4 regions of the Synechococcus sp. MIT S9452 genome follow, and region 4 is predicted to be linked to each of the others. Evidence: predicted binding sites of a transcription regulator. Region 4 holds the regulator's gene; each other region holds the start of a gene.

Region 1 (4,205 bases), 120 kb from region 4:
TGCCATCAGCCATTGAGCTGGTGCAATCACGCAGATGATCACGCAGTGCATTGAGCTGCTGGTGCTCATCAGGCCAATCCACAAGTTGTTGGCGTTGCTCCTGACTCAGGGCCAACCAATGGTTCAACTTCAGCTTGAGGCCGATGAGATCGAGTTTGCGGCGAACACAGAGAGGGATGCAGCGCCAGCTACCGATGAAATCGTGCTCAAAAGCAAAACAGTGGCTGGCTTGATTCATCGCAATTTGGTGTCGGTTGTGGCTTATTGATGCTCCGTTTCCTGGCAGTTTTAGCTCCTCGTTGGAGCATCATTCATGCGTTTGGCCATCGCCATGGGTCTTCTTCTTGGAGCTTCCCACGGTTGGTTTGCCGTTGATCAACGCATGGTTCAGGCAGAGCCTGCTTTTGTGTCGATTTATACCGACTCTTGGGTGAACTGAAGAACGGTTTCATAGTGAAGCCATCAAGATTTGATTTTGATGGCAGGTCAAAGTGCAGCGTCGGTCGGTTCAGGCCGTCATCCCATCACCATCGCCGCTGGCTTTCTTGGAGCCTTTGTCGTGGGTTCTTTGGCGGTTCAACTGCTGAGAACGGCTGATCCAGTGGCTGTTTCGCCAGCCCAGGTGGTGGCTCCGGTGACTGCCCATGCCGCCAGCCTGTGGCAGCCCCTCGCTCAGCCCTGAGCCAAGGCAGCCTGAACGGCGCCCAAGTGGTTGAGGGCTTGGCCTGAGTTCAGCAATTCTCTGGCGTGCTCAAGCCCTTGCTCCAGGCTGTCTTCACAGCCCGCCTGCCAGAGATAGGTGCCGGCATTCCAGCGCAAGGCGGTGGCCAGCTCGCCTTGCCCGCCCAGAGCTGCTCTGGCCTGATCGCTCCAGACCTCAAGCCCTTCCCACAGTTGGTCATGGCCGTAACAGCCATGGTCACGGGGGTGAAGGATTTGCCGCTGCTGCTGGTTGTTGCTGCAGCGGGCGGTGACGCAGGCCCTGCTGATCGGTAGATCGGTGCTGCCCTCCAAGCCTTTGACGGTCAACACATCGGGTTCATCGGCGAGCTTGAGTGCTTCCCAGGCCCTGGCTTCGGTTGGGGGATGAACAAAACCGCTTACCAGCAGGTGCTCACCCTGGTGGGAGGTCCACAGCAGTTCAAGGCTGGCAACAGGTGGCCGTTTGCCGAGATCTTCCCGGTACGGGATCAGCGTTTCAGCGGCTGGAAAGTGATCCGGTTGATGCACCAGGGCCAAATTGGTGGCATCGAGACAGCCCTGCAGCGCTTCCAAGCTGCGGCCAGTCCAGCTCACTCCCAGGGAGCTGAAGAGTTCTGCGCTGCTGACGCCATATTTCACAGGCATGCGCCCAGCGCCCTGCAGCACAACTGGCAGGCCTGCGGCCGCTAAGACAAGAGCCGTGAGGGGATAGATCGGTGCGGTGCGGCTGCGGCCATCAAATGGCATGCCAAAGCTGATCGCCTTGGTGGTGGTGCTGAGCTTGGGTCCGCGCTGCCGATACACATCGAGCATGCCGGTGAGCTCTTGGGGCTCAGGCCGGCGGATGCGGTGGGCGATTAAAAAGGCACCGATTTGGGCTGGTGTGGCTTCCTCATCGAGGATCAGTTCGAGAGCATGCCTGGCTTCTTCGCGGCTGAGCCCTTTGCTGGTGTGCTCACCGCTGCCAACTTTGCGCAGGTAGGCCTTAAACGTCTCCCGCCCACTGACCGGCGAGCTTGGCTCTGCGGCCATGACTGCTCCTCCGCGCTGCAGGGATCCTGAAGAGCCGAGGGGGCCCTTTTGAGTATCAACCGCTACCAACGGCTTCTTTGCCGGGTAGCAAGCGTTGCTGTTGGGATCAAAGAATTACCCGAGATTGATGGCTGAAAAGCGGCAACTTTTTAGAACGCTTTTTCTCTTAAAACATCTAATTTGCCCTTTCCGTTATGACGTTGACCCCTTCGCTGACGCCCAGCCTGGCGGCGCCATCAGCTGACACTGTCACGGCCACACTCTTGGCTGCCAAAAAGGCGAAAGGACTCACATTTGCTGCGCTTGGTTCGTTGCTGGGCCGTGATGAGGTTTGGGTTGCCTCTCTGTTTTATGGTCAATCCACAGCCTCAGCTGCAGAAGCTCAGCAACTGGCTGAAGCCTTGAATCTTGATCCTGCGATCACCGAAGCGCTGCAGAGCTACCCCACCAAAGGCTCGCTGGAGCCTGTGATCCCAACCGATCCGCTGATCTACCGCTTCTACGAGATCATGCAGGTCTATGGCATGCCGATGAAAGATGTGATCCAAGAAAAGTTTGGTGATGGCATCATGAGCGCCATTGATTTCACCCTCAACATCGACAAGGTGGAAGATCCTGCTGGTGACCGTGTCAAGGTCACCATGTGCGGCAAGTTCTTGCCTTACAAAAAGTGGTGACTATCTCAGCTTAGATAGCAAAGTAAGCGGCCAAATCATGGCCGCTTTTTTATTGGGCGCCTAGTTGGCGTTGCAAGGCTTCTTCAAGGCGCGTTTGTTGCAAGTCTTGGGTCAATTGCGCCAGCAATTGGCGGCTGGACTCACTTTGAATGCAGCCCAGGGCTTGGATCGCCATCTCAGCAACGCCAGGCAGGGCATCCACCGTTGCGCAGGCGGCGATCCGCTGCAGGATTTCGGGTTCATCGCGCCTTTGCAGCAGCCGCAAGGTGGCGATCACAACTTCGGCTCGTAGATCGTCGAGCAGGGGTTCGCACAAGCTCAGCAGCTGCTCGGTGGAGATCCTGCGGCAGCGGAATGTCAGCAATTCGATTCCAGCCAGGCGGTGTTGCTGGCCTGGCGCCTCTAAGGCGTTGGTGATGATTGATAGATCAATCCCATTGCCCCAGCACCCCAGGGCACGCAGCACCTCCGGCTCTAACTCACCCGCTTGAGGCAGCCATTGCAGCAGCTGCTCTTTGGCGTTGGGGTGATGGCAAATGCTGAGGGCTCGAATCAGCGCTGATCGGAGTCCCAGTTGTTGGCAGAGGGGTCCGATCAGCTCAAAAGCTTGAGGCCCTGCCATGCCCAAGCGCTCGCCGATCGCGAGTGCAAGGGCAGGGTCGGAAACCTTGGGCAGCAGGGCTGCCAGTTCCTCAGGGCTGAGTGGTTGGCGCCTCCACTGAGCAAGACGCTTGGACAGTTCCAGTTCCTGGTCAGGCGTCAACTGCTCAGCAGGGGCGACAACAGTGAGCATCGATCAGCGGGCGCCGAGTTCAGCGGCCAGCTCGCGCTCGAGCTTCTCGTCTTTTTCACGAGGCAGCACGTTGTCCAGCTTGGTGCGGTGGGTGCTGTAGAAGAGCATCCCGATGAACACCATGCCGCCCACGATGTTGCCCAGGGTGACAGGCAGGAAGTTCCAGAAAATCACCTTGGTGAAAGGAACCCCAGAGCCAAGAATCGGACCAGCGGTGTGCAGGAACTGATTCACAACGATGTGCTCCATGCCCATCGTTTGGAACGCGGTGATGGGCAGCCAGCAGGCCAGCAGTTTGCCGGGAACGCTTTTGCTCACCAGGGCCAGGGTCACGCCGAGGCAGACCAACCAGTTGGCCACAAGACCGCGCAGGAAGGCGAGGAAAAATCCGAGGCTGCCGAGGGCTTCGTACTTCTTCTCAACGTTGAGGATGTTGAGGCTGATGATCTTTTGGGCCACTTTTTGCCACATGCCGCCATCAGCGGCAGGGTCAATCGTGCCGCCACTGGTGAGGCTGATGGCCATGATGATCGCCACCACCAGGGTGCCGATGAAGTTGCCGATCCAAACCCAACTCCAGTTGCGGAAGGTGGCACCCCAGGTGCTTTTGCCGGCCCAGGTGGCCATGGGCAGCAGCGCGAAGTTGCCGGTGACCAGCTCCATGCCGAACAGCACGATGCTGACGAAGCCAAAGGGGAAGAGCACGGAGCCGAGGAACGGCATCTTGCTCTGAATGCCAACGGTCAGGGCCAAGATCACGGCCAGGCCAAGAATGGCTCCGGAATAGAAGCCGCGGAGCAGCAGGTTCTTGACACTAACGGTGGCTTTTTTGCCGCCGGCGGCAATCATGCCGTCGACGAGCTCATTGGGTAGGACGTAGTCCATTTGTGAGGCTGTAACGCTCATGGTGTTGAAGTCAGATGGTTAGTCGTGGCTCTCTAATCAGCCGCTGATGCTGTTCATGAGCTTGGAGAAGGCATCCTTGCCTCCATCCGGTTTGT
Region 2 (4,205 bases), 320 kb from region 4:
GGGGGCGGGTCTCCTCACTCCATTGCAGTGCGATGGCATGGCACTGCTCATCGTGGGGAGTCCAAGGGGTGGGCAGGCACTGCCCGCCGCGATGCCTCACGCTCTCCAGCACATGCAGCAGCTGCTCATCGCGATCGCGCTGCAGTTCGCTGATCACGTGATTTGGAACCAGCGCGATGAGGCTCTGGCCATGGCTTTCCAGCAGGGGAACCGGCTCTGGGGTCAGAAACACTTTGTTAGTCATTAAGCCGTTATCCACCCCTGTGCTTGCCTCCATGCTGAGGGATCAAGCCCTGGTATTGGTGTTCATTAGTGTGAAGTGACCTGAGAGTGCCCCATGCCTTTGCTCTGGGAAAACCTGGCGCGCCAACTCGACAGCGTGCGTGCAGCAGCCACCACAACAACTGCTGTTACTGATGGCACTGGTGGAGTGTCACGCCAACAGCGTTTGCAGGCAGCTCTGGCTGCCATCGAAGACAAGGGCAATCCCTTGATGGTGGAGTCCCTCAAGGCTGCGCTGGAGGGGCGCGAGCCTCGGATGGAATTGCCAGAGTTACCTCAAGGCTTGGACTCGGAGTTGAGTGGACCTGAGGCTTACTTGAAGGCAATTCCCAAGAATTTCCAGCCACCGCAATAGATCCACCCTCTTTGCTTAAGAGCCTGATTTATTCAATATCCATCTCGCTGGCGTCGAGCACCTGCCAGTCCCCATCACCTTCTTGCTCGCAAAACTCAGTGGCATCTGCCTCGCTGCTGAAGGTGGCAACTTCCCGGTAGATGCCCTCGCTGTCTGTTGGTGCCATCACCAACCAGCGCTCATCGTGATTCATGTATCAAAAGAGGCTGATGTCATCAAGTGTGCTTGATTGTGAAAAGTTTAAGTGAGGCGCCTTAAGGCGATTGATCTTGGCTTGATGATTTCAATGCGAGACGTCCCGGCTAGCCCGGGGCTTTTTTTGTCTTTTGTGCGTTCAGCGGCGCCATGATGGTGGCCTTTCTTGCCCGCCATGGTTGATCCCAAAGAGGAGCAATTGTCAAAGTTGAAGATGGTCCTGGCGGTGGCTGAGAAAAACGGGAACCAGCTCTTTATCGACAACATCAAGCGCGATATCGAGGCCCTCGAGAGCGGCAAGGAGTCTCCGATCATTGCTGAATACCTGACCGACGAGGAGCGCCGCTGAGCGGCAACGGCGATCCGGCGTTCGGGTCTATTTGGCAAGAGGCGTTGGGCCAGTGACGCCACTGCTGAGATTTGGTTTCGATATCCATGGGCGTTGGGTGATCAGGCCTTGCTGTTGTGTTTTCGCCTGAACTCCCTCGTTAGAGGCTGGCCTCGTACAACCACTGCTCCGGCGCTTCCTCCCATGTCCGATCTGCAGTACCGCACTTGCCAGCACAGCGGTGAAAAAGTTTTTGGAGGGCAGTCCCGCCTGCTGACCTATCGCGGCAACACCTACCGGACTCGGGTGTTCCAAGCGCAGCAGTCGGTCAATGGAGGCAGCTCCAACGTTGTTGAGCTCTTTGAGGAACGGCGCGCAGCTTGAGCTACAGCGGCCACTGAATCGTTTTGCCCCTGCTTAGTCAGGGGTTTTTTGTTGCGCTCCACAGGGCCAAGCCGCCGCCCCGCCCCCTGGCGGCAAGCCATTGGCCCTGCTCGACGGCGATCAAGGCAAAAAACGGTGTTCGCTTGGCTTTGGGGGCTGGAAGTGGTCGTTGAAGCAGGGTTCTTTCGCCCAGCTCCAGGGTGAGCATTTCGAAGCGAAAACACAGTAAGGGCCGTTTGCCCTGCAGCCAGCCAGGTCCGTTGAAGCGCAGCTTCAGGGGGCCCAGGCTGACGGCGTTGCAGATGCTGAAATCACTGCGCTGATCAGCCTCAGCGCGGCTGATGGAGAGGCGGGCGTTGAGCCATTGCAGCAGCTTGGTTTGGCTTTGGCTCTCGCGCTGTTCCCCCTTGCCCCAGAGCCGATGGGGTGACCACTCCCCAAGTAGCGCAGCTGCTTGGATCCCTGATCCGTCATGGCTGCGGGCCTGCGCTTCACGTTCAAGCAGCTCGGCGAGCGTTGTTGAGCCAAGGTCGCCAGAAGGGGTGGGCATGGTGCTGTTTCGGCGATTGTGGCCAATTTTTGCGTTGTGTATCGAGCTGAACGACAGAGGGTTGTTCCCGCTGGATAAAACATGGGCGTAGCAACCGCTACAAACACGTTCACCTCGCTTGGCGAGGCGCAGTTCGATCCAGGCCATGGAACGGGGACCTGGACTGACTCAGAGGAACCTTCCATGACCCTGACCTATCGCGGCCAGCAGTACGTTCAATCCAAGGCTGCTGTTGATCAACAAAAGCCAGCTCTGACCTACCGCGGCGTGTCTTACGCCAAGTGATCAGGCCCAAAGGCTGAACCACCATGGCCCCCGCTGAAGCGGGGGCTTTTTTGTTGCCGTGCCGCTAGGCGGGCGTGGGGCACGGCAATTTGCGCTATTCTTAATCGATCGTTAATCAATAAATCCCTTTGAACCTGGAGAAGCAGCAACGAAAACTGGTCAAGCTGAAAGAGAAGGCTGAGCTCTGCGTGAGCCGTGATCAGGCCCAAGAGATCATCCGCAAGGCTGAGAAGGCTCAGCGAAAGATTCAGCGGGCGCAAACTGACATCTGAGCCATGAACCCTGACTTGGCTGACGCGTTGCAGGCCTTGGTGGCCGTCGCGATTGAAAGCACTGTTGGGCTTGAAGATCACACCCAATCAGCTGCCGTGGCTGATGCCATGAGGGCTTGCACGGCTCAATTGCTGAGCGTGGCTGAGCAATTCCAAGACAACGACTTGGATTAACGATCACCAGCGCAACGCTGAGCTTGGGCTTACTTCGGCCGTTTGGTGATGTCGCCGAAATCGTCGTCGTTGGGCTGCAGAAACTGCCACACCACAGGAACAGTGAACAGCACGGTTAAACCGATCGTGGCCCAGATGGCCACTGTGTAGTCACCGTTCATGGTCAGAGCTCCAGTGGCTCAGACCTTAACCGTTGCTACCGGCTAATTCGCTTTGTAATTCACGGCGAATCGTCCGCAGGGATTGCAGCTTGCGGCTGGCCGTCTCCCAGAGCCGGCGATGTCCGTCATTAAAGAGGCCATCCACCAGGCTTTGATGCTCAGCGATGGCGACGTCCACTTGATTCAAGGCAATCTGCAGTTCGCTCATCTGCCTGTGCTTGTCGATCACCACGAGTCAGCCACAGCTGGATGTCGAGTGCAAGGGAGACATCGGCAACTAGGCGATGCGCATCACTGATCCTGTTTGCCAGGATGGCTTAACACGGAGTCGCGCAATCTCTCCATGACTTTCCGTGAAGCGTTAGTTGCGATCAATCCGGCAACGGGATTGACCATTGATCACTACCCGGTTCTAGATCTCGACGAGATCGATACGAGAGTTATTGGGTGTCACCGGGCCCATAAAGTTTGGGAGATTGTTGGCTTCCAGCAGAGGGCTCAACTTCTTCAGTGCCTAGGAGGCCGGCTTGAGGATCAGCGTGATGACCTCGCACGATTAATTACTGGGGAAATGGGTAAACCCCTGGCTCAGGCAGAAGCTGAAATCGATAAATGTGCCTGGGTATGTCGCTATTTCGCTGAATCGGGTGAGGCTTTTTTGCGGGCCGATGAGATTCAACTGGATGGATCAATCGCCTCAGTTGTCTCAAGGCCTTTGGGCGTCATTTTGGCGATCATGCCTTGGAATTTTCCGTTTTGGCAGGTTTTCCGAGCCTTGGCTCCAGCCTTAATGGTGGGAAATGGGATGCTTCTTAAAGGCGCTTCCAATGTGCCTGGATGTAGCCGAGCGATTGCCCAACTTCTCGCATCACTCGACGTTCCTGCTGGCTTGCTCACCAACTTGCCGATTCACGCCTCTGAGATTGAGAGGGTGATTGCGAATCCATTGGTACGTGGTGTGACCCTGACTGGGAGTGAAGCCGCTGGCCGCGCAGTTGCAGCAATGGCTGGCACTCATCTCAAAAAATGCGTTCTCGAATTGGGTGGTCAAGACCCTTACATCGTCCTGGCTGATGCTGACATTGCCCTGGCGGCGCAAAAGTGCGTGCAAAGCCGGATGCTTTGCTCTGGCCAAGTTTGTATTGCCGCTAAACGGTTGATCGTTGTTGATGCGGTTTACGACGCGTTCAGGGGTGAGGTTCTAAAGCTGCTCGACACC
Region 3 (4,205 bases), 960 kb from region 4:
CCATTGGAGCTAAGAAACGGTCGATTTACAACTTTCTTCCGGTTTATGTTGCGATTTGAATATCTACTCAAGATAAGTTTTTATCAGCCAGATTTGCGAGCTGTCCAAACTCTCGTCATAAAATAAGAATTGGCTTCAATAACTTCAAAGCCACTGCGCTGCAGCCGTTCCGGAATGTTGTCAGCGATGTAATCACGGTAATAAGGCTCATGGAAAACGCGCCTGAAGTTCTCCATCACAGCGCCAAATGTGGGGCTGTCATCCAGCTGAATCGAATCTGCAAGCACCAACACGCCACCGGGCTCCAGCACGCGCCAAGCCTCATCGAGCACCTTTTGGCGGGCCTCGCCAGGGAGCTCATGGAACAGGAACACGCAGGTCACCGCCTGCATCACCCCGTTGGCAAAAGGAAGGTCCTCGCCATTGCCTTGGACCAGTTGCGGTAACTCGCCAGGAATCTCCGATAGCCAACGGTTGGCTTGACGCAGGTAGGAGGCGGAGAGATCCAGGCCAACCAACTGCGCTTTTGGTAATGCTCCCCGCAATTGGCGCAGGGTGCGGCCGGTGCCAGTGGCAATGTCGAGCACCCGAATGGGATCGGCGCGCCGGGCCCCCAGCTGATCGAGCAAAGGGCGGATCAGGCGCCGCCGCATCGCATCAGCGGTGCCATTGAACAGGATTTCCACCTGCAGGTCGTACAGCTCCGCTGAGCGATCGCTCAGGTAGCCATCGGTTTGGTGGTGGAAGTTTTGGAGGTAGTAGTCCGGGTAATCCTTGGTGTTGATCTCAAGCGGCAGATCGGTCACATCGCGCCGGGTGCGGCGCTGCCAGATGGAGGGCAGATCCAGCCAAACCAATGGGTAGCGAACAGCCCAATCGAGCCAGGGAGCGTCAAACAGCAATGAGGTGGGATAAAGCTCTTGCTGCGCTTCTTTCCAATCCAGCTCCAGCAGCTCGTCCATGCTGCTGCGCAATTCCCCCATCATTTCTGGGGGCACAGGCACGGTGCTGGCGCTGGCCTGAGGAGCCACCAGATCCATCAGGCGAGTGCTCACCTCTTTATGGGCCAAACCCAGCAGGCTTTTGCCCTGCTGCATGGTTTGGTACGCCAGCTTGGTGACGGGGTCGCTCATGGCCCTTTTTGGGGATCACCCATTTCAACCGATCCAGACTAAAAACGTGGCCTGGACACAAAAAAAGGGGGCCCTTGGGCCCCCCCCTTTGGATTCGACGTCGCCAGTGATCAGGCGTCGTAGTACATGGTGAACTCGTGTGGATGGGGGCGCTGACGCAGTTGCTGGACTTCCTCGTACTTGAGGTCAATCCAGTTTTCGATGAAGTCTTCGGTGAAGACGCCACCGGCCAGCAGGTAGTCCTTATCGGCATCGAGAGCCTGAAGGGCCCCATTGAGGGATGAGGGCACTGTGGAGATCTTGGCTAGCTGCTCGGCGGGCAGTTCGAAAAGGTCAACGTCAGTGCCGTCGCCGGGATCGATCTGATTCTTGATGCCGTCGAGGCCAGCCATGAGCATGGCGCTGAAGGCCAGATAGGGGTTGGCCAGGGCATCGCCGGAGCGGAACTCCAGGCGCTTGGCTTTCGGGCTGGGGCCGGTCAGCGGGATCCGCACGGCAGCGGAGCGGTTGCCCTGGGAATACACAAGGTTCACCGGCGCTTCAAAACCAGGCACCAGGCGCTTGTAGCTGTTGGTGGTGGGGTTGGTGAAGGCCAAGAAGCTGGGGGCGTGCTTCAGCAAGCCGCCGATGTACCAGCGGGCGGTTTGCGACAAGTTGGCATAGGTGCCTTCGCCGAAGAACAGGGGCTGTCCGCCCTTCCAAAGGCTCTGGTGCACGTGCATGCCGCTGCCGTTATCGGCAAAGACAGGCTTCGGCATGAACGTGGCGGTGCGGCCGTATTTACGGGCCACGTTGCGCACGACGTACTTGTAAATCATCACGTTGTCCGCCGCGCTGATCAAATCGGCGAACTTCATGCCCAGCTCGTGTTGGGCGGTGGCCACCTCGTGGTGGTGCTTCTCGATGGGGATCCCCAGGTTGGCCATGGTGAGCAGCATTTCGCTGCGCATGTCCTGCAGGGTGTCGTTGGGGGCGACGGGGAAGTAACCCTCTTTCAGCTGGATCTTGTAGGCCAGGTTGCCGCCTTCTTCTTGGCGGGCGGTGTTCCAGGGGGCCTCAACGGAATCGCAGCTGTAGAAGCTGCTGCCATTGCCGGAGTTGAAGCGGACGTCATCAAAGATGAAAAATTCCGGTTCAGGGCCAAAGAAGGCTGTGTCCGCTAGGCCTGTGCTGGCCAGGTGATTGATGGCCTTTTGGGCGAGGGCACGGGGGCAGCGCTCATAGGGCTGGCCGCTGCGGGGCTCCTGAATCGAGCAGATCAGGCTGAGAGTTTTTTCGCCATAAAACGGATCCACCCAGGCGGTGCTGGCATCGGGCACCATCGCCATGTCGGATTCGTTAATGGCTTTCCAACCGCGGATGGAGGAGCCGTCAAAGGCCAGGCCTTCGGTAAAGGATTCCTCTTCAACCAGGTCCTTGTGCACCGTCAGGTGCTGCCACTTGCCATGGACGTCGGCAAATTTCAGATCAATGAGTTCGATTCCTTCGTCCTTGATCTGGCGAAGGATGTCCTGCGGTGTCTTGGCCATGGACGACGTAGTGGACGAAGAGCAGAAAGCTGAACGTACGGAGCACCTTGGACCCCCTGTGTATCAGCTGATACAAAAAAAATGGACCTTCCGTTCAGGTGACGGTTTCTGTCAAATCGTGGGAATCCAATTGGGAACTGGCTTTGTGCTGGTTCAGAAGTGCTAGTTTCCGGCCACTACCCAGGGATGCATGCAGGACGCAGTCACCGGTCTGATCGGTCGCTACGACCAGCAGGGTCGCTATCTCGATCGCCCGGCGATTGAGCAGATCGATGCCTATTTCGCGGAGGCTGACCTTCGCTTGGCGGCTGTTGCGTTGATCAATCGCGAGGCGGCAGAGATTGTTCGCGAGGCCAGCCAGCGCCTGTGGCTTGCCGATCCTGAATTGCTGTTGCCTGGTGGCAACGCCTACACGACCCGTCGTTTGGCGGCCTGCTTGCGCGACCTCGACTATTTCTTGCGTTACGCCTCCTACGCCTTGGTCGCGGCCGATTGGAAAATGCTGGATGAGCGGGTCTTGAACGGACTCAACGACACCTACAAGAGCCTTGGTGTTCCAACAGGGCCCACGGCACGGGGCATCCTGCTGCTCTCAGAGGTGGTTCAAGAAATGCTCTCGGCTGAGGGCGTGCAATCGGCCGCTGTGGTTCGTGCTCCTTTTGAGCACATGGCCAAGGCCTTGGCGGAAACGAACATCAGCGGCCGCTGATTCCGATTCCACGAACTTCTAACCTCTCCACATCAAGCCTTTTCTCGTCACGTGACCGTCTCGTCGCTTTCTTCCGCAGCACTGTCCGTGAACGAGGCCCATCGTCTGCGCCTGGATCCGATCGCAACGCCTGATCGCTTGCTGCTCGGTCCTGGTCCTTCCAATGCCGATCCGCGGGTTCTGCAAGCGATCGCCAGGCCGCCGCTCAGTCACCTCGATCCGCTCTATCTCGAGCTGATGAATGAGGTCCAGGAGATGTTGCGCTACGCCTGGCAAACCGACAACCGTTTCACCATTCCCGTGAGTGGAACGGGCAGTGCGGCTATGGAGGCCACCATCGCCAACACCGTGGAACCCGGTGAAACGGTGGTTGTTGGCGTGATCGGCTATTTCGGTAAGCGCTTGGTCGACATGTGCGGCCGTTACGGGGCCAAGGTCGTTGAGGTATCGGCTCCTTGGGGTGAAGCCCTCAGCCTCGACACCCTTACCCAAGCGGTGGAGCAGCACAAGCCTGCGGTGCTCGCCTTGGTCCACGCTGAAACCTCCACCGGCGTTCAGCAGCCCCTTGATGGCATCGGCGACCTCTGCCGCGCCCACGACTGCCTCTTGCTGCTCGACACCGTCACCTCCTTGGGCGGTGTTCCGCTGAAGCTCGATGAGGCCAAGGTTGATTTGGCCTATAGCTGCAGCCAAAAGGGTCTGAGCTGCCCTCCAGGACTGGGTCCTTTCACCATGGGACCCCGCGCGGAGGACAAGCTGGATCGCCGCAGCGGCAAGGTGCCCAACTGGTACCTCGATATGTCAGGTCTGAAGTCCTATTGGGGCAGCCAGCGC
Region 4 (4,205 bases):
ATGGACCTTCCCCTCGGCCGGCTGCGGCTGAGGCTCAGCGGTGGAGCCGGAGGGCACAACGGCCTGCGCAGCACCATCGCCCACCTGGGCGGTGAGGCCTTTGCCCGTCTGAGGATTGGCATCGGCGCTCCCGGCACCAGCAGCGAAGAGCGCAAGCAACGCACGGTGGGGCACGTCCTGGGCAACTTCCACACGGCGGAACGTCCCTTACTCGATGAGGTGCTGCAGGAGGTGGAGCACGGCATCGGCCTGATCCAACGCCAAGGCTTTGAGCGCGCGGGCAACCGGATCAACAGCTTTCGGCCCGACGCCGCCTGACCATGGCCCGCCTGCCCAGCACCACAGCCCACTTGCGGGTTCTGCAGCAGAGCTTCAGCGAGCAGATGGTGGAAGGGGAAGTGGCCGCTGGTGGTTTTCGCTGGCACTTCGACCGCGGCGAACTGGTGGTGGAGCCATCCCTGGGGCGAGCGCTGATTCAAGACGCCCTGCTGCGGTTTTTGGTCAAAAGCGACTACACGCTGGAAGCCGGCGGTGATTACTGCTTCACGGTGCGGGCAGCCTTTTAAAGCGTGCCCCCAGGTGGGCCTCGAGCAACACCAAGGCCGCCAAATCATCCACCGGTCTGGGCGGCAACCGCAGCCCGCGAGGCAGCAGCCGCTGCCAACCCCTGGCAGGCAACAACTGCCAATAGCGCTCACGCGCCGCCAAGGTGCTGCCCGCCTCCGGCTGCAACACCACCGGCACAGCCGGCTCCAGCTCAGCCAAGGCCTGCTGCCATGGGCCGCTGGCGGTGCCATCGCCGAGCACCACAGCTTGCAAGGGGGCTTGGTGTTGCCAGTGCTGCAACCAATCCCAGGCCTCCCTGGGGGAGCAGATCAGTAGATCAACCAGCTCTGCTCCAGTGGCATCGGTGCGCACCAGCCCGCATTTCTGGCGCCCTGGATCCAGCGCTGCCCAGCCGCCACTCATGAAGGGGCCAAACCCTTGGCGCGCACGGTTACAGCAATGGGATCGAGGCTGTCGGTATCGCGCGCAGCCACCACCTCCAGGCGCACCGGCTGGTTGCCTTGACGCTCTACCAATTGGGCGGCCAGAGCGTTGAGGGCGTCTTGATCCACCTGCAGCCGTGGGTTCAGGGCGCCACGGCGCTGGCTTTCGTTGCGGGCCGCGGCCAAAAGCAGATTGAGCCGTGCAAACACCTGTTTTTGAGCCCGTTGCTCAGGGTCCAAGCTGAGGCTGGCCAGCACTTGGCCCGCTTCCAGCACCTGCCGGCTGCGGCGCACATCGGCAAAGGCGAGCACCTGCTTCTCACCACGCAGCACATTGCCCGCCGAGTGAATGCTGATCACCCAGGGGCCGCCGCTGCGCAAGGCCTTCTCCACCTTGATCACCTCACTGCGGGGGATCAACAGCAATTGCTGCTCAGGCTTTTGCCCAGGGAGAACCCGCTGATACGCCTGCACATTGGCCTGACGCAACACATCTTCGGTGGCCTGGCGCGCCAACTCAGGATTAGGGATCGCCACCTTGGCCATGGTGAGCGGCTGGCCGGTGCTGAGCACCACATCACCGCTGCGCAAATCCAAAACATTGCGCTCCAGCTGGCGCAATTCCTGTTGGCTGCGGCGGGTGCGTTGCTGCAACTGGCGCAGCTCCTCATCGCGGGCCGCCACGTCTTGGCCCAGCCGGTCGCGCTCAGCCTCTAACTCTTGGCGCTGCTTTTTTAAAGGCGCCAGCTGCTGCTCGGCCGCAGCCCGCTCCGATCGCGCCTGGGCTAGTTCGGCTTGATTTTGATCGAGCTGCTTAAGGCTCAGCTGCAGCGACTTGCGGGAAGAACGCAAACGCGTTTCCAGCTCATCGAGCTGAAAAAGGCCCACCCGCAGGCGTTCACTGACGGCCACCATCAACCCCAGGGTGAGGGCACTAATCAAGCTGCCGGTGAGCACCGTGATCACCACAGCCGTGCGGCGTGGCCTCATCTGAAACAAGCTCAGCCGCGCTTTGCCGATGCGGCTGCCAAGGCGGTCGCCAAGCGTCGACAGCACTCCCCCGAGTACCAGAACGGCCAGGATCAGCAGCCAGCCGCTCACAGCGCCAGAAGAACAGTGGGGTCAGTATCGCTGAGGCCTTAGGCGAGCGTTTCCAGCAACGGTCAGCTGAACCGTTTGGCCAAGGCAATGGGGTCGAACACGGTGATGCGCTTGCGCTCAATCTCCAGCAAACCAGCAGAGCGCAAATCCCCCAGCAAACGGGTGATCGTGACCCGCGTGGAGCCAATCGCTTCAGCGATCGCCTGGTGCGAGAGCTTCAAGTCGATGGTGATGCCCTGACTAGAGGGCACCCCAAAGTCGCGGCAGAGCACCAGTAGAAAACTCACCAAGCGCGATGACATGTCGCGGTGGGTAAGCGTTTCGATCATGGTTTCGGTCTGCAGGATTCGCGAGGACAGGCCCTGCAAGAGCAACAAACCAACCCGTGCGTCCTGCTCAATGGCCCGGCGCACGGAGCTGGCCGGAGCGCTGAGCATCTCAACGCGCGTGAAGGCAACCGAGTGATAGAAGCGATCGGACTTCTGGCCGGTTAACAGGGACAGCACACCAAAAATGCTGTTCTCCCGCAACAAGGCCACGGTGATCTCTTCACCGGATTCATAAACGCGGGAAAGGCGCACAGCCCCGCGGCGCAGCAGATACATGCGCTCGGCGGGATCACCTGGGAAAAAGATTGTCTTACCGCGCTCAACCGACTCAGCAGCACTGCCAGCAAGCGAGCGCATCACCTCTTGCAAGGTGGGCTGGGGATTGGGCGCTGGCGAAACGCTGACCATGAAGCGCGTACCGGTTCATGGAAGGTAAAGAGCCGGCTTGACAGTGCTTGTAGCAATAAACACCGTCCGGGCTGGACGGGATCACCAGTAGTACAGACATTCACACTACTGGTGGTGCCAGTCACTTGATTCGCCGTTTTTCGCCGCTACATTCAGGAGCAACCCCGCTTTGGACGGCCCATGCTCAGCCGCGTTGCTGAACGACACCACAGGCCGTCCACAGCACCATTGCGGCTGCTGGTTCGCGAGCCGGAAGGGCTGCTGCAGGTGCACACCGCCAGCTTTCGCGGCAGTTTTGCCAGCGTGTTCAGCGAAGCTCTGCGCTCAGCGGGCTTGGGCAGCCGCGTGCTGATTTGCCAATTCCTGCGCGGCGGCGTTGATCAAGGTCCCCACCAACCCGTGCAGATGTGCGGACGCTTGAGCTGGCTGCGCCCAGCGGTGAACAGCTGCCTGCAGGCCGACCACAGCGACGAAGACAAGCAAGCTGTACGAGAGCTGTGGCAAGAAACCCAGCGCCAAATCCTCGAAGAAGCTCCCGATCTTGTGGTTCTTGATGAGCTGGGGCTGGCGTTGGATTACGGCTTATTGGATGCCAATGCTGTGATCAGCACTCTGGAGACCCGCCCGGGACGAATGGATGTGATCCTGACCGGACCTGCCGTGCCCGAGCCTGTGATGGCGATGGCCGATCAAGTCACCGAATTGCGCCGCGACCGATGCTGAAAAACGATCGCTGGATCAACGAACAGGCTGAGCATGGGCTGCTGGAACCATTCCAGCCCACCTTGGTGCGCCATCTCGATCCTGAAAACCGCAGCGGCGCGGTGCTCAGTTTTGGTTGCTCGTCCTATGGCTACGACCTGCGCCTATCGCCCCAGGAATTTCTGATCTTCCGCCACGTGCCCGGCACGGTGATGAACCCCAAGCGGTTTAATCCCGCCAATCTTGAGCCCGCTCCCATGCAGAGCGATGAGGACGGCAGTTACTTCATCCTCCCGGCCCATTCCTATGGGCTTGGTGTTGCCCTCGAAAAGATGAAGGTGCCCGAGAACATCACCGTGATCTGCCTGGGCAAGAGCACCTATGCCCGCCTCGGCATCATCGTGAACACCACCCCGGCTGAAGCCGGTTGGGAAGGCCACCTCACCTTGGAGTTCAGCAACAGCTCCGGTGCTGACTGCCGCATCTATGCCAACGAAGGCATCTGCCAGCTGCTGTTCTTTGAAGGTGATCCCTGCGACACCACCTACAAAGACCGCTCCGGCAAATACCAGCACCAACCCGAGCGCGTCACCTTGGCGCGGATCTGATCCTTAGGGCGCCAATCGCGCCTTGTGAAGGCGACTCTTCTCATACCAAGCGGCAATCTCAGGGGCCC

The links. Region 4 encodes NtcA, which controls nitrogen genes in cyanobacteria. Its sites were predicted from a motif close to GTANCNNNNGNTAC; they were not measured.
Region 1: SIB46_RS08770 (anthranilate phosphoribosyltransferase family protein) is a predicted target of NtcA. The motif match lies at 1,787-1,800, and genes of this name have one in related genera.
Region 2: SIB46_RS11255 (DUF4278 domain-containing protein) is a predicted target of NtcA. The motif match lies at 2,182-2,195, and genes of this name have one in related genera.
Region 3: glnA (type I glutamate--ammonia ligase) is a predicted target of NtcA. The motif match lies at 2,723-2,736, and genes of this name have one in related genera.

Annotation. Positions count from the first base shown of each region.
Region 1 is NZ_CP138956.1:1,664,525-1,668,729, forward strand. It holds gene SIB46_RS08760 (nitrate reductase associated protein) at 1-238, opposite strand, end outside; gene SIB46_RS08765 (hypothetical protein) at 479-682, shown strand; gene SIB46_RS08770 (anthranilate phosphoribosyltransferase family protein) at 673-1,734, opposite strand; gene cynS (cyanase) at 1,929-2,411, shown strand; gene SIB46_RS08780 (hypothetical protein) at 2,461-3,204, opposite strand; gene SIB46_RS08785 (formate/nitrite transporter family protein) at 3,208-4,089, opposite strand; gene SIB46_RS08790 (ferredoxin--nitrite reductase) at 4,147-4,205, opposite strand, start outside.
Region 2 is NZ_CP138956.1:2,102,438-2,106,642, forward strand. It holds gene SIB46_RS11225 (hypothetical protein) at 1-277, opposite strand, end outside; gene SIB46_RS11230 (hypothetical protein) at 338-637, shown strand; gene SIB46_RS11235 (hypothetical protein) at 666-830, opposite strand; gene SIB46_RS11240 (hypothetical protein) at 1,008-1,181, shown strand; gene SIB46_RS11245 (hypothetical protein) at 1,365-1,544, shown strand; gene SIB46_RS11250 (hypothetical protein) at 1,582-2,094, opposite strand; gene SIB46_RS11255 (DUF4278 domain-containing protein) at 2,278-2,379, shown strand; gene SIB46_RS11260 (hypothetical protein) at 2,655-2,825, shown strand; gene SIB46_RS11265 (hypothetical protein) at 2,855-2,986, opposite strand; gene SIB46_RS11270 (hypothetical protein) at 3,012-3,194, opposite strand; gene SIB46_RS11275 (NAD-dependent succinate-semialdehyde dehydrogenase) at 3,330-4,205, shown strand, end outside.
Region 3 is NZ_CP138956.1:346,249-350,453, forward strand. It holds gene SIB46_RS01790 (class I SAM-dependent methyltransferase) at 84-1,133, opposite strand; gene glnA (type I glutamate--ammonia ligase) at 1,244-2,662, opposite strand; gene SIB46_RS01800 (allophycocyanin subunit beta) at 2,853-3,371, shown strand; gene SIB46_RS01805 (pyridoxal-phosphate-dependent aminotransferase family protein) at 3,459-4,205, shown strand, end outside.
Region 4 is NZ_CP138956.1:1,787,105-1,791,309, reverse strand. It holds gene pth (aminoacyl-tRNA hydrolase) at 1-318, shown strand, start outside; gene SIB46_RS09455 (DUF3146 family protein) at 321-566, shown strand; gene SIB46_RS09450 (resolvase) at 544-969, opposite strand; gene SIB46_RS09445 (DUF3084 domain-containing protein) at 966-2,090, opposite strand; gene ntcA (global nitrogen regulator NtcA) at 2,153-2,827, opposite strand; gene SIB46_RS09435 (cob(I)yrinic acid a,c-diamide adenosyltransferase) at 3,008-3,550, shown strand; gene dcd (dCTP deaminase) at 3,544-4,137, shown strand; gene thyX (FAD-dependent thymidylate synthase) at 4,141-4,205, opposite strand, start outside.